2 regions of the Pseudomonas sp. Pdm06 genome follow, and region 2 is predicted to be linked to the other one. Evidence: predicted binding sites of a transcription regulator. Region 2 holds the regulator's gene; the other holds the start of a gene.

Region 1 (7,373 bases), on a different contig from region 2:
TGGACACCGGTGCGGATTTGTCGGATTCGACGGTTTCCTTGGCGGCGCTGGTACGCGTAGTGCCTGTCAGCGGTGAAGAGCTGTTTAAACGATTGAAATCGATGACCATGGTAAAAAACCTCTGGGTATTTGGACGCTTGCCATGTTTTCGGCCATCCCCAAAAAAACTTTAGGCTCATTTATTCAATGAACGTGCGCACGTCTGCGCTTGCCTTGGCGTAAGGCACAGTCTAGGGAACACCGGGATCAAGCGCCAGCTTTCTACCTCCTCTATCGGGTCATTACATCGCCACTTCCACTTGGCCTGGAGCCATCACTTGCGCCTTGATGACGCGTTGTGAGTTGAGGTTTTTTACCCGTATCTGTTCACGCATGCCGCCGTTGGACAGGGCCTCGCCGGGCATCCGCACGGCCAGTGAGCCGCTGCGGGCGGTGATGACCACCTGGTCGCCCTTGCGGACCACCTCGGCCTGTTCCAGGTGCACCAGCGTCACGACCTGATCGGCGACCATTGGTCGGACAAGTTTCTGCCCGATGGCCTGATCGACAGAGGTCAGGAAGCCCTGGGTGATCTGGCTGATGTCCCGTTCGCGCAACATCACGTCCTGGGGCTCGACGATGCCGGCCCGCTTGAGTGGACGCGTGGTGGTGACAATTTCCCGGAACAGGCGCACTTGAGCGGGCACGAACACCGTCCAGGGCGCGGCGCTGTCGCAGCGAACCTTCACCGTGACGCGGCCCAGGGGCCGGGCCGGGCTCTCCAGCGAAGCAGTCAATTCCTTGTCACACATGGGCATGCGCAGGCGCGGGTCGAGCTGGTTGACTTCGATTTCGTAACGACCTTCGGTTTGACTGGTTGCCAGGTAGTCTTCTACGGTGAATTCAAGAAAGCCCTGAGTGACGCCGATAAGGAGATCAGGCAAGGTAACCGGAGCCGCCGCAAGGGCAGGACCGCCCGAAGTGCACAGGCAGACAGCCAGCAGTGCACCGAGCCAGTGGCGGCAGTGAGTGGTCAGGCGTCGAGAAAATGTCGTTTGTGCGTTCATGCCGGTTCAATAGCAAGCCCCGTGCCGTTTAGTGATGAATGCGCGTCGGGCACATTAGCGTTAGGTAGGAGTCAGGGCATGGCGGGAGTAATGGATTCGGTGAACCAGCGCACTCAGCTGGTCGGTCAGAATCGCCTGGAGCTGTTGTTGTTCCGTCTCGACGGCCAACAGATGTACGGGATCAACGTATTCAAGGTCCGCGAGGTGCTGCAATGCCCCAAGCTGACCCTGATGCCCAAGTCCAGCCCCGTCGTGTGCGGTGTGGCCAATATCCGGGGTGCGACCATCCCGATTCTCGACCTGGCGATGGCGACCGGTTCCGGTCGGTTGCTGGACCAGAGCAATCCGTTCGTGATCATCACCGAGTACAACACCAAGACCCAGGGGTTCCTGGTGCGTTCGGTGGAGCGCATCGTCAACATGAACTGGGAAGAGATCCATCCGCCGCCCAAGGGCACCGGCCGCGATCACTACCTGACGGCTGTGACCCGGGTCGATAATCAGTTGGTGGAAATCATCGACGTGGAGAAGATCCTCGCCGAAGTGGCGCCCACGCCGGAAGCGATTTCTGCGGGTGTGGTGGACGCCGAGACCCAGCACAAGGCGATTTCGCTGCGGGTGCTGACCGTCGATGATTCGTCGGTGGCGCGTAAGCAGGTGACCCGTTGCCTGCAAACGGTCGGGGTGGAAGTGGTGGCGTTGAACGATGGGCGGCAGGCGCTGGATTATCTGCGTGCGCTGGTCGACGAGGGCAAGAAGCCCGAAGAGGAGTTCCTGATGATGATCTCCGACATCGAGATGCCGGAGATGGACGGGTACACCCTGACCTCGGAAATTCGCAGCGATCCGCGCATGCAAAAACTGCACATCATCTTGCATACTTCGTTGTCCGGGGTTTTCAACCAGGCGATGGTCAAGAAGGTCGGTGCCGACGATTTCCTGGCGAAATTCCGTCCCGATGACCTGGCGTCCCGGGTGGTCGATCGGATCAAGGCAGCAGAATAAAGTAAAGGTCGGGCGCGTTGTGCGCCCGGCAAGTCAACACGATGAAAGAGGCGGTATCTTGTCTACGGGTAATTTGGATTTCGAACAGTTCCGGGTCTTCCTGGAAAAAGCCTGTGGCATCTTGCTTGGTGAAAACAAGCAATACCTGGTGTCGAGCCGTCTCAATAAATTGATGGAGCAACAGGGCCTCAAGTCATTGGGCGAGCTTGTGCAGCGTATCCAGACCCAACCGCGCAGCGGCTTGCGCGAGATGGTGGTGGACGCCATGACCACCAACGAAACCCTGTGGTTTCGGGACACCTATCCGTTCGAGGTGCTGAAGAACAAAGTGCTGCCGGCTGCCATCAAGGCCAGCCCGGGCCAGCGCCTGCGGATCTGGTCGGCGGCCTGTTCGTCGGGGCAGGAACCCTATTCGCTGTCGATGTCCATCGATGAGTTCGAGCGCTCCAACCTGGGCCAGTTGAAAGGCGGCGTGCAGATCGTCGCCACCGACCTGTCCGGGACCATGCTCAATAACTGCAAGACTGGCGAGTACGACAGCCTGGCCATCGGCCGTGGTTTGTCGCCGGACCGCCTGCAACGCTACTTCGACCCGAAAGGGCCGGGCAAGTGGGTGGTCAAGGCACCGATCAAGAGCCGGGTGGAGTTTCGCTCGTTCAACCTGCTGGACAGCTACGCCAGCCTGGGCAAGTTCGACATCGTGTTTTGCCGCAACGTGCTGATCTACTTCTCCGCCGAAGTGAAGAAAGACATCCTGCTGCGTATCCACAGCACCCTCAAGCCGGGCGGCTACCTGTTCCTTGGCGCCTCCGAGGCGTTGAACGGGTTGCCGGATCATTACCAGATGGTCCAGTGCAGCCCGGGGATCATCTACCAGGCGAAGTGATTCGCGGGTGTTGTCAAAAAAACGGGAGCCCTCAGGTCTCCCGTTTTTTTTTATTCCATCCTGCTTCCCCCTCCATTATCCCTGTGGGAGCGGGCTTGCTCGCGAATGCGGTGTGTCAGTCGAAATAAATGTCACTGTCACACCGCATTCGCGAGCAAGCCCGCTCCCACAGTTTGAGTGCCGTTGCCCTTGAGAAGCGGCAGAAAAGCGGCAGGTAAGCGGAAACTCGTTGCCGCTTTTCTGGCATTGCCGCTTTGCCGGTGCCCGCAAAGCCCCGGTTTATGGGCTTTTTGGAAATGGCACGGCGCTTGCTTTAGCCGTCGTACGTACATTCTGGTCACCCAAAGGTTTCCGACATGAGCATCAGCTTCGATAAAGCGCTCGGTATCCACGAACAGGCCCTGAGCTTCCGCGCCCAGCGTGCCGAAGTCCTGGCTAATAACATCGCCAACGCCGACACCCCGAACTACAAGGCGCGGGACCTGGACTTTTCCAAGGTGCTCGCCGAGCAGAACGACAAGGCCAAGAACGGCCACTTCGCCTTGAACATGACCAACAACCGTCATATCGAAGCCGAAGGCCTGGGTAATGGCGACGAGTCGCTGATGTACCGCACGCCGATGCAACCGTCGATCGACCAGAACACCGTGGACGCTCAACTGGAACAGTCCAACTACGCGGAAAACTCCGTGAACTTCCAGGCCAGCTTCACCCTGCTCAACAGTAAGTTCAAAGGGCTGATATCGGCCCTGCGCGGAGAGTAAGCCATGTCGATTGCTAGCGTATTCAACATTGCCGGCAGTGCCATGAGTGCCCAGACCACTCGCCTGAACACCGTCGCCAGTAACATCGCCAACGCCGAGACCGTTTCGTCGAGCATCGACCAGACCTATCGCGCCCGCCACCCGGTATTCGCCACCATGTTCCAGGGCGGCCAGTCCGGTGGCAGCGACTCGCTGTTCCAGGATCAGGAAGCGGCCGGGCAAGGCGTACAGGTGCTTGGCGTGGTCGAGGACCAGAGCAACCTCGAAGCACGTTATGAGCCAAACCATCCGGCCGCGGACGCCAAGGGGTATGTCTACTACCCGAACGTCAACGTCGTCGAAGAAATGGCCGACATGATTTCCGCCAGTCGTTCGTTCCAGACCAACGCCGAAATGATGAACACCGCCAAAGCCATGATGCAGAAGGTCCTGACCCTCGGTCAGTGATAAGGGGCGAGTCACATGAGCGTTACCAACACTACAAGCGGTTTGAGCCTCAACGAGATTCTGGCCAACTCCTCGGTCAAGACCAACAACACCTCCGATACCCTCGGGGCAGTGACAGGTGCGGCGACCGGCAAGAAGGAACTGGGCAAGGATGCGTTCCTGCAACTGCTCGTTACCCAGCTGAAAAACCAGAACCCGCTGGAGCCACAGGACAACGGTGAGTTCGTTGCCCAGTTGGCGCAGTTCAGCAGCCTGGAAGGCATCACCACCCTCAACGAGACGGTGAGCGGCATCGCCGGCAACTACAACTCGTCCCAGGCCCTGCAGGCCTCGTCGCTGGTGGGCCGCTCGGTCATTGCCCCAGGTGACAAGGCTGTGGTCGATACCTCCAAGAGCCTCAACGGTACGGTGGTGGTACCGGCATCGGTTTCCTCCGTCGCCGTCAAGATCGTGGACAAGGACGGCAAGACCGTTCGCACCATCGACCTGGGCAGCCAGAACGCCGGCAACTCGGCCTTCATCTGGGATGGCAAGAACGATGCGGGCACGGTCGTTGAATCGGGCACTTACACCTTCGCCGCTTCGACCACCATCGACGGCAAGGCCACGTCGCTGATCACCAACCTGCCGGCCACGGTCAGCAGCGTGACCATCAGCCAGACGGGCGGCGAGTTGATGCTCAACCTGGCCGGGCTGGGCAGCATTGCCCTGTCCAAAGTACAAACTATTGGTATGTAGAGCCGACTAACCGGCAAAAGGAGTCAACATGTCTTTTAACATCGGCCTTAGCGGTCTCTATGCAGCCAACAAACAGCTGGACGTGACCGGCAACAACATCGCCAACGTGGCGACCACCGGTTTCAAATCGTCTCGCGCGGAATTCGAAGACGTCTACTCGGCCACCAAGCTGGGTTCGGGCAGCAAGACCGTCGGTAACGGCGTGCGCCTGGCCAACGTGTCCCAACAGTTCGGCCAGGGTGACGTGAACAATACCGGCAACGTGCTGGACATGGGCATCCAGGGCCAGGGCTTCTTTGTCTTGAGCAACGACGGCTCCCTGAGCTACACCCGTGCCGGTACGTTCAAGACCGACAAGGAAGGTTTCATCACCAACAGCGATGGTACTGCGCGCCTGCAGGGTTATGGTGTGGACGCCAACGGCAAGATCCAGAACGGTATCCTGACCGACCTGCGCATCGACACCTCGAACCTGCCGCCGAATGCCACCAGCTTGGTTTCGTCGACGATCAACCTGAACTCGACAGCGACGGCGATCACTGCGGCGTTCAATCCGAACGACACCGCTACGTTCACCAAGCAGTTCACCACTCCGGTCTACGACACCCAGGGCAACCAGCATTCCATGGACCAGTACATGGTCAAGACTGCCGGCAACACCTGGAACGTCTATACCTTGATCGATGGTCGTAACCTGAACGGCACCTTGCCGACCACGACCGGTGCGACTGCGCCGATCCCTTCGACCATGAACTTCGATTCGAACGGCAAGTTGACCACGGTCACCACTCCGCCAGCGACGGTCAATAGTGATCTGGTACTGACCGGCTGGGTTCCCGGCACCGTGACCAACGGCGTATGGGCCGCCAACGGCGCCGCGAGTGCGCCAACCATCACGATTTCCATGGGCAATACCACCCAATTCAACGCCGACACCGCCCGCTCGATTCCAGCCCAGAACGGCTACGCCACCGGCCAGATTACCAACCTGACCATCGACGGCAGCGGTGTGTTGCTGGCCAACTTCAGCAACAACCAGACCAAGCCGATCGGCCAGCTCGCGCTCGCCAGCTTCACCAACGAGCAAGGTCTGCAGCCGGTAGGCGGCACCAGCTGGAAAGAAACCTTCGCGTCGGGCATCCCGGGCTACGATGCCCCGGAAACCGGCACCCTGGGTTCGATCGTCTCCAACTCCCTGGAAGAGTCCAACGTCAACCTGACCAACGAACTGGTCGAGCTGATCAAGGCCCAGAGCAACTACCAGGCGAACGCCAAGACTATCTCCACCCAGAGCACCATCATGCAGACCATCATTCAGATGGCCTGATAGCTGGCTGTTGCAAAAAAACCGACGTCTTGGGCGTCGGTTTTTTTATGGGTGAGTTTTGAACGGATGACCGTTTGTCGGGTAGCTGGTGCGGAATTTGCACTTCAGTCCAAATCGCTCAAAGAGCGTCAAGTTTCCATACGACTGTCATCAAGCCTGTATTGACTGACGACAGGGATGTCACGAAGAACCAAGGGACGGATACCAGTTGAAACCTCATAACGCGGTCAGTGCGCCTGTCGTCGCGCCTTCATTGAAATTGCTACTGCGTCGGGGGCTGCTCGGCGCTGCCCTGTTTTCCGGTGTGATCAATATTCTGGCGCTGATCGGCCCGGTGTTCATGTTGGAAGTGTATGACCGGGTGATTCCCAGCCAGAGCGTGCCGACATTGGTGGCGCTGGGCTTGCTGGCGCTGGGGGTCTATGCGCTTTCGGGCCTGCTGGATGTCATTCGTTCCCGGGTCATGGTGCGAATCGCTTCTTCGCTGGATCTGGCGCTGTCCACCAAGGTGTTCAATGTGATTGCCGGTGCGTCGCTGAAAACGCCCATTACTGGCGATGCCCTGAAACCGGCCCAGGAACTGGACCAGATCCGGAACTTCATAGGCGGTCCGGGGCTGGTGGCATTTTTCGATTTGCCCTGGATGCCGGTTTACCTCGCGGTCTGCTTTTACATTCACCCGTTGTTCGGTCTTTTAGCCGCCGGCCTGATGGTCATCCTCATCGCGCTGACCGTGACCACTGACCGGCAAACCCGCAAATTGATGCAGGCGTCAGCCGAGGCGTTGAACAAGCGCAATCATCTGGGCCAGCAAGCCCACCAGAACGCCGAAGCCCTCAAGGCCATGGGCATGTTGGCTGACACGTCGAACATCTGGCAGAAGAATCACAGCACCTTCATCACCCTGCAACGACGCTCGATCGACATCGGCGGCTTTTACGGTGGCATTTCCAAAACCCTGCGCCAGATCGTTCAATCGGCCGCCCTGGCCCTGGGTGCATGGCTGGTGATCAAAGGCGACTTGAGCGGCGGCACGATGATTGCGGCCTCGATTATTGTGGCGCGAACCCTGGCACCGGCGGAGCAGGTCATTGCCACGTGGCGCAGCCTGTTGGGTGCCCAGGTCGCCTGGAAGAAGCTGTTGGAAGTGTTCTCTCTGT
Region 2 (7,373 bases):
CAGCTCAAGGCCAATATCGGCCACTTGCAGGACCTGCTGCCGAGCCTGCAATCCCTGGCCCAGGGCGGCACGGCGGTCGGCACTGGGGTCAATGCCCATCCGCGCTTCGCCGAGTTGTTCAGCCAGCAACTGACGCAATTGACCCAGGTGCAATTCACCCCGGGCAAGAACCTGTTCGCGCTGATCGGCTCCCAGGACACCGCCGTGGCGGTTTCCGGACAGCTCAAGACCACGGCCGTGTCGCTGATGAAAATCGCCAACGACCTGCGCTGGATGAACTCCGGGCCGCTGGCGGGCCTGGGCGAGATCGAACTCGAAGGCCTGCAGCCGGGCTCCTCGATCATGCCCGGCAAGGTCAACCCGGTCATTCCTGAAGCCACTGCGATGGTCGCGGCCCAGGTGATCGGTAACGACACGGTGATCACCATTGCCGGTCAATCGGGCAACTTCGAATTGAACGTGATGTTGCCGATCATCGCCCAGAACCTGCTGAGCAGCATCGCCCTGATGTCCACCGCCAGCCGCTTGCTCGCGGACAAGGCCATCGCCACGTTCAAGGTCAACGAAGCCAGGCTCAAGGAAGCGTTGTCGCGCAACCCGATCCTGGTGACCGCGCTGAATCCGATCATCGGTTACCAGAAGGCCGCTGAAATCGCCAAGAAGGCTTATCAGCAAGGCCGACCGGTCATCGATGTCGCCCTGGAACACACCGACCTGTCTCGCAGCGAACTCGAAGTCCTGCTGGACCCGGAGAAGCTCACCGCTGGCGGCGTGTAACCCCGACACCTGTGTGGAGGACTCACCATGGAACACTGGAAACGTACGATCGAACGGGCCAATCGCTGTTTCATGCTGGGCGAGCTGGTGGATGCCCGCGAAGCCTACCTGCAAGCCCTGGCGCTGGCCCAAGTGTTGTTCGAGCGCTGGGCGGATGCCGACGAAGCGGTCGCTGCTTGCGTCGTCTCCCATCACAACCTGGCGGACCTGCACTTGCGTCTGAACCAGCCGGAGGAGAGCGCCGAATACTTGTGTGCGATCCACCAACGGCTGTTGCAGACGATGCAGGACGAACGCCTGGCTCCGGCCCTGCGCGCCGCCGCTCAGCGCCAGAGTCACAAGACCTACGTCGAACTGCTGAATTTCATCAGCGAGCACGGTGAGTATCCACGCACCCAGCGCCTGCTGCATTGCAATGCCGCTACGCCCCGGCAGCGCAATGCCCCTCTTCATTATGGAGTTCATTGAACATGGCTTTTACCTTGCCTGCATTGCCCTACGCCTACGACGCCCTGGAACCGCACATCGATGCGCAAACCATGGAGATCCACTACACCAAGCACCACCAGACCTACATCAATAACCTCAACGCGGCGGTGGACGGCACCGAGTACGCCGGGTGGCCCGTCGAAAAACTGGTGTCCAGCGTGGAGCAGTTGCCGCCAAGCCTGAAGGCGGCGGTGATCAACCAGGGCGGTGGCCACGCCAATCATTCGTTGTTCTGGGAGGTGATGACGCCCCAGGGCGGCGGCCTGCCCGAGGGCGCCCTGGCGGCGGCGATCGATGCGCAACTGGGCGGCATCGAGCGTTTCAAGGAAGCGTTCACCAAAGCGGCACTGACCCGTTTCGGCAGCGGCTGGGCCTGGTTGAGCGTGACCCCGCAAAAGACCCTGGTGGTGGAAAGCAGCGGCAACCAGGACAGTCCGCTGATGAATGGCAACACGCCGATTCTTGGCCTGGACGTCTGGGAGCATGCCTATTACCTGCGTTACCAGAACCGTCGTCCGGAATACATCAGCGCCTTCTACAACGTGATCAATTGGCCTGAAGTCGCCCGACGCTATCAGGCGGCGCTGGCGTCGAGTCCTTCGTGAACACCCTCCAAGGCTGATTATGGATACTCAAACACTGGCGATTGGAAGCGGACGGATGTTCCGCTATGCCTTGGGGTCATTGCTGCTGTTGGCCGGGATGACGTTGTTGGCGGCCCAGGGCCTGGCGTGGCTGGACCTGGAGCCCAGGTTGCTGCGAGCCCTTCAGGGCGGCGGACTTTGTGCCTTGGGCACCGCGCTGGGGGCTGTGCCGGTGCTGGTCATCCGGCGCATGCCCCAGGCCGTGAGCGATTCGCTGCTGGGCTTCGGGGCCGGGGTGATGCTCGCGGCCACGGCGTTTTCGCTGATCGTGCCGGGCATTGCCGCGGCCGAGCAGTTGGGATTCACGCCTTGGGCGGCCAGCGGCCTTATCTGCTTTGGCATTCTGTCGGGGGCGTTCGGGCTGTACCTGGTGGACCGCAAGGTCTCGGCCAGCCCCGAAAGGCTGGTGGCGGCGCCGGGACGCCCGATCATCGCGCCGCGGATCTGGTTGTTCGTGTTCGCCATCATCGCCCACAACATTCCAGAAGGCATGGCGGTGGGCGTGTCGGCGGGCGGCGGCATGCCGGATGCCGACAGCCTGGCGATGGGCATCGCCTTGCAGGATGTCCCTGAAGGGCTGGTGATCGCGCTGGTGCTGGCCACGGCGGGCATGTCGCGGGTCAGGGCGTTTCTGATTGGCGCGGCGTCAGGGCTGGTCGAGCCCGTGTTCGCGCTGCTGTGCGCCTGGTTGGTGAGCCTGGCCGAGATGCTCTTGCCCCTGGGCCTGGCGTTGGCGGCTGGGGCGATGCTGCTGGTGGTGACCCATGAGGTCATTCCCGAATCCCGCCGCAATGGTCACGAGAAACTGGCGAGCCTGGGGTTGTTGGTGGGGTTTTGCCTGATGATGGTGCTGGATACGGCGTTGGCGTGATGCAGGTCTGCGGGGAGTGGGCTTGTGGCAAGGGGCTTTTGTGGCGAGGGAGCTTGCTCCCGTTGGGCTGCGAAGCAGCCCCTTGTTTCATCACGGCGATGCGGCGTATGGCGGTTTACGACTGCTTCGCAGTCGAGCGGGAGCAAGCTCCCTCGCCACAAAAGCCAGCTCTGTCAACCCAACAAGCTCGCCTGGCTTGGGCCGTTATTCGCCTTCGTCGAAGTATCGGTTGATCAGGTCTACCAAGGCATTCATCGCTTCCTGCGCCTGATCCCCTTCAGTGCTCAGGTGGATCTTGGTGCCCTTGCCGGCGGCGAGCATCATCATTGCCATGATGCTTTTGCCGTCGACCGTGGACTCCGGCGTGCGGCCGACCCTGATGGTGGTGTCCTTGAACTGTCCCGCGACTCCGACAAACTTGGCCGACGCTCGGGCATGCAAACCCAGCTTGTTGATGATTTCAATTTCCTGAGCAGGCATCGCGGTGTGAATCCTTTAGCTGAGGTCGCGGTGGCGAACCTGGACATTCTTCAGGGATTGTTGCAGGAGCTGACCCAGGCGTTCGGTCAGGTAGACGGAGCGGTGGTGACCGCCGGTACAGCCGATGGCGATCGTGACATAGGCGCGATTGCTCGCGGCAAAGCGGGGTAGCCATTTGAGCAGGTAGCTGGAGATGTCCTGGTACATTTCCTCGACGTCCGGCTGTGCGGCCAGGTAGTCGATCACCGGCTGATCGAGCCCGGACTGCTCGCGCAGTTCCGGTTTCCAATAAGGGTTGGGCAGGCAACGCACATCGAACACCAGGTCGGCGTCTACCGGCATGCCACGCTTGAAGCCGAACGACTCCACCAGGAACGCCGTGCCCGGCTCCGGTTGGTTCAGCAGGCGCAGCTTGATCGTGTCGCGCAACTGATACAGGTTCAGGTGCGTGGTGTTGACCTTCAGGTCCGCCAGGTCGGCGATCGGCCCCAACAGCTGGCTTTCATCCTCGATGGCTTCGGCCAGGGAGCGGTTGGCGTTGCTCAACGGGTGACGCCGGCGGGTTTCGGAAAAACGCTTGAGCAGCGTCTCCTCATCGGCATCCAGGTACAACACATCGCATTGAATATGCCGGCTGCGCACTTCCTCGAGCAGTTCGGGAAAGCGCGACAGGTGGCTCGGCAGGTTGCGCGCATCGATGGACACCGCCACCAGCGGCTGCGCCAGCTCGGTGTGGATCAGGGCGCGCTCGGCCAGTTCCGGCAGCAGGCCGGCGGGGAGGTTGTCGATGCAATAGTAGCCGCTGTCCTCAAGCACGTTGAGGGCCGTGCTTTTACCGGAGCCGGAGCGGCCACTGACGATGATCATGCGCATGTTTAATGACCGTTCTGCTCGTCCAGGACCACCTGGTACAGAGCTTCGTTACTCGGCGCGCTGCGCAGTTTTTCGCGCACTTCCTTGCGGTCCAGCATGCTGGCGATCTGGCGCAGCAGCTCGAGGTGCGCATCGGTCGCCGCTTCCGGAACCAGCAATACGAACAGCAGGTCGACCGGGGCGCCGTCGATGGCGTCGAAATCTATGGGGGCTTCAAGGTGCAACAGTGCGCTGATGGGCGCGGTACAACCCTTGAGGCGGCAATGGGGAATGGCGATGCCGTTGCCAAAACCGGTGGAACCGAGTTTTTCACGGGCAACCAGCGCCTCGAAGACGTCCTGCATTCCCAGATCCGGTACCTCGCGGTGGATCAGGTTGGCAGTTTGTTCGAGGGCTTTCTTTTTACTGCCGCCCGGCGCGTTCACTAGGGAACGGCCGGGGGTCAGGATGGTTTCTAGTCGGATCATGGATTGGGGGGGTTAACGACCGGTCGCGCCCTGGAGGAGGCTCTGGGTCTTTTCCTTATGCTTTTTGAGTTGGCGATCCAGCTTGTCGGTCAGCAGGTCAATCGCGGCATACATGTCTGTGTGCTCTGCGTTGGCGACCACTTCTCCGCCGGGGATATGCAGCGTGGCTTCGATTTTCTGCAGCAGCTTCTCGACGTTCATCGTGACTTGCACGTTGGTGATCTTGTCGAAATGCCTCTCCAACCGGTCGAGTTTTTCGCCGATGTAGGTGCGCAGGGGTTCGGTCACTTCCAGTTGGTGTCCACTGATGTTGACTTGCATACAGCTTCTCCTTCGTTGCCAGTGCATAAAGCGGCAGGCAGAAATGCCTGCCACTGGAACGCTGTGGCGTGGCCTGTTACATCAACCGCTTGCGTTCGCTCGAAGGCGCGATCCCGAGGGATTCGCGGTATTTGGCGACGGTACGGCGGGCCACCTGAATGCCTTGTGCCTCCAGTAAACCAGCGATCTTGCTGTCACTCAACGGCTTTTTCTGATTTTCCGCGGCCACCAGTTTTTTGATGATCGCGCGGATGGCCGTGGACGAGCATTCGCCGCCTTCGGAGGTACTGACATGGCTGGAGAAAAAGTATTTCAATTCATAGATGCCCCGGGGGGTATGCATGAATTTCTGGGTGGTCACCCGGGAAATCGTCGACTCGTGCATGCCCACTGCCTCGGCAATGTCATGCAGGACCAACGGTTTCATCGCCTCATCGCCGTACTCCAGGAAGCCGCGCTGATGCTCGACGATCTGGGTGGCCACTTTCATCAGGGTTTCGTTGCGGCTCTGCAGGCTCTTGATGAACCAGCGGGCCTCCTGCAACTGGTTGCGCATGAAGGTGTTGTCGGCGCTGGTGTCGGCGCGCTTGACGAAGCCGGCGTACTGGGCGTTGACCCGCAGCTTGGGCACCGACTCCTGGTTGAGCTCCACCAGCCAGCGATCGTTGTGCTTGCGCACGATCACATCGGGGACCACGTACTCAGGTTCAGTGGATTCGATCTGCGAGCCGGGGCGCGGGTTGAGGCTCTGTACCAGCTCGATGACCTGGCGCAGCTCATCTTCCTTGAGCTTCATGCGCCGCATCAACTGGCTGTAGTCGCGACCGCCCAGCAGGTCGATGTAATCGGTGACCAATCGCTTGGCTTCGGCCAGCCATGGCGTCTTGGCAGACAACTGGCGCAGTTGCAGCAGCAGGCACTCGCCCAGGTTGCGGGCGCCGATGCCGGCCGGTTCGAATTGCTGGATGCGATGGAGGACGGCTTCGATCTCGTCCAGCTCGATGTCGAGTTCGGGGTCGAAGGCTTCGAGGATCTCTTCGAGGGTCTCGTCCAGGTAGCCCTGGTTGTTGATGCAGTCGATCAGGGTGACCGCGATCAAGCGATCGGTGTCGGACATCGGCGCCAGGTTCAGTTGCCACAGCAGGTGGCTTTGCAGGCTTTCGCCGGCCGAGGTGCGGGTGGTGAAGTCCCACTCGTCGTCATCGCTGCTGGGCAGGTTGCTGGCGCTGGTCTGGTAGACGTCTTCCCAGGCCGTGTCCACGGGCAGCTCGTTGGGGATGCGCTCGTTCCATTCGCCATCCTCGAGGTTATCCACCGTCGGGGCGGTTTCCTGGTAGGACGGTTCCGGGATCTCGGTATTGGTCTTCTGCTCGACGTTGTCGGCCAGCGGGTCGGTGTTATCGAAGTCGTCGCCTTCTTCCTGGCGTTCGAGCATCGGATTGGACTCCAGGGCCTCCTGGATTTCCTGTTGCAGGTCCAGGGTCGACAATTGGAGCAGGCGGATGGCCTGTTGCAGCTGCGGTGTCATCGTCAGCTGCTGGCCCATTCTCAAGACTAGCGATGGTTTCATGGCAGGGGCTTAACACCTTATTCGCCGGCGCACATGCGCCATCCACTACAGGGCGCCGGAGCGCCAAACTTAAGCAAATTATATGCCTGAAACCGAAGTGTTTGCCTAGAGCGTCGCCATAATAAAATTAAACGACGCCCGGGCAATTCGCCAGACACGTGTGCTTACAGGCGGAACTCATGGCCCAGGTACACTTCCTTGACCAGGTCGTTGGCCAGGATCGCGGCGGAGTCACCTTCGGCGATCAATTGGCCGTCATTGACAATGTAGGCGGTTTCGCAGATATCCAGGGTCTCGCGCACGTTGTGGTCGGTGATCAGCACGCCGATGCCCTTGGCCTTGAGGTGATGGATGATCTGCTTGATGTCGCCCACCGAGATCGGGTCCACGCCGGCGAACGGTTCGTCGAGCAGGATGAACTTCGGTGCGGTGGCCAGGGCGCGGGCAATTTCCACACGGCGCCGTTCGCCACCCGACAGGCTCATGCCCAGGTTGTCGCGAATGTGGTTGATGTGGAATTCCTGCAGCAGGCTTTCCAGCTCCTGGCGACGGCCGGCCTTGTCGAGCTCCTTACGGGTCTCGAGGATCGCCATGATGTTGTCGGCAACCGACAGTTTGCGGAAGATCGACGCTTCTTGCGGCAAATAGCCGATGCCGGCCTTCGCCCGGCCATGCATCGGCTGGTGGCTGACATCCAGGTCGTCGATCAGTACGCGACCCTGATCGGCCTGGACCAGGCCGACGATCATATAGAAGCAGGTGGTCTTGCCCGCGCCATTGGGGCCGAGCAGGCCGACGATCTGGCCGCTGTCGATGGACAGGCTGACATCACGCACGACTTGCCGGCTCTTGTAGCTCTTGGCCAAGTGCTGAGCTTTCAG

What was found. Region 2 encodes sigma-54, which starts transcription at its own class of promoters, with help from an activator protein. Its sites were predicted from a motif close to ANTGGCATNNANNTTGCTNT; they were not measured.
Region 1: the regulator sigma-54 is predicted to act here: its motif matches at 3,233-3,252, upstream of flgB (flagellar basal body rod protein FlgB).

The regions. Positions count from the first base shown of each region.
Region 1 is NZ_JACVAH010000005.1:277,612-284,984, forward strand. It holds gene flgM (flagellar biosynthesis anti-sigma factor FlgM) at 1-109, opposite strand, end outside; gene flgA (flagellar basal body P-ring formation chaperone FlgA) at 282-1,046, opposite strand; gene IB266_RS11285 (chemotaxis protein CheV) at 1,125-2,051, shown strand; gene cheR (protein-glutamate O-methyltransferase CheR) at 2,110-2,937, shown strand; gene flgB (flagellar basal body rod protein FlgB) at 3,294-3,701, shown strand; gene flgC (flagellar basal body rod protein FlgC) at 3,705-4,148, shown strand; gene flgD (flagellar hook assembly protein FlgD) at 4,164-4,886, shown strand; gene flgE (flagellar hook protein FlgE) at 4,915-6,213, shown strand; gene IB266_RS11315 (type I secretion system permease/ATPase) at 6,422-7,373, shown strand, end outside.
Region 2 is NZ_JACVAH010000007.1:60,066-67,438, forward strand. It holds gene IB266_RS13255 (class II fumarate hydratase) at 1-777, shown strand, start outside; gene IB266_RS13260 (hypothetical protein) at 805-1,245, shown strand; gene IB266_RS13265 (superoxide dismutase) at 1,248-1,871, shown strand; gene IB266_RS13270 (ZIP family metal transporter) at 1,891-2,781, shown strand; gene IB266_RS13275 (HPr family phosphocarrier protein) at 2,986-3,261, opposite strand; gene rapZ (RNase adapter RapZ) at 3,277-4,134, opposite strand; gene ptsN (PTS IIA-like nitrogen regulatory protein PtsN) at 4,137-4,601, opposite strand; gene hpf (ribosome hibernation-promoting factor, HPF/YfiA family) at 4,614-4,922, opposite strand; gene IB266_RS13295 (RNA polymerase factor sigma-54) at 4,999-6,492, opposite strand; gene lptB (LPS export ABC transporter ATP-binding protein) at 6,657-7,373, opposite strand, start outside.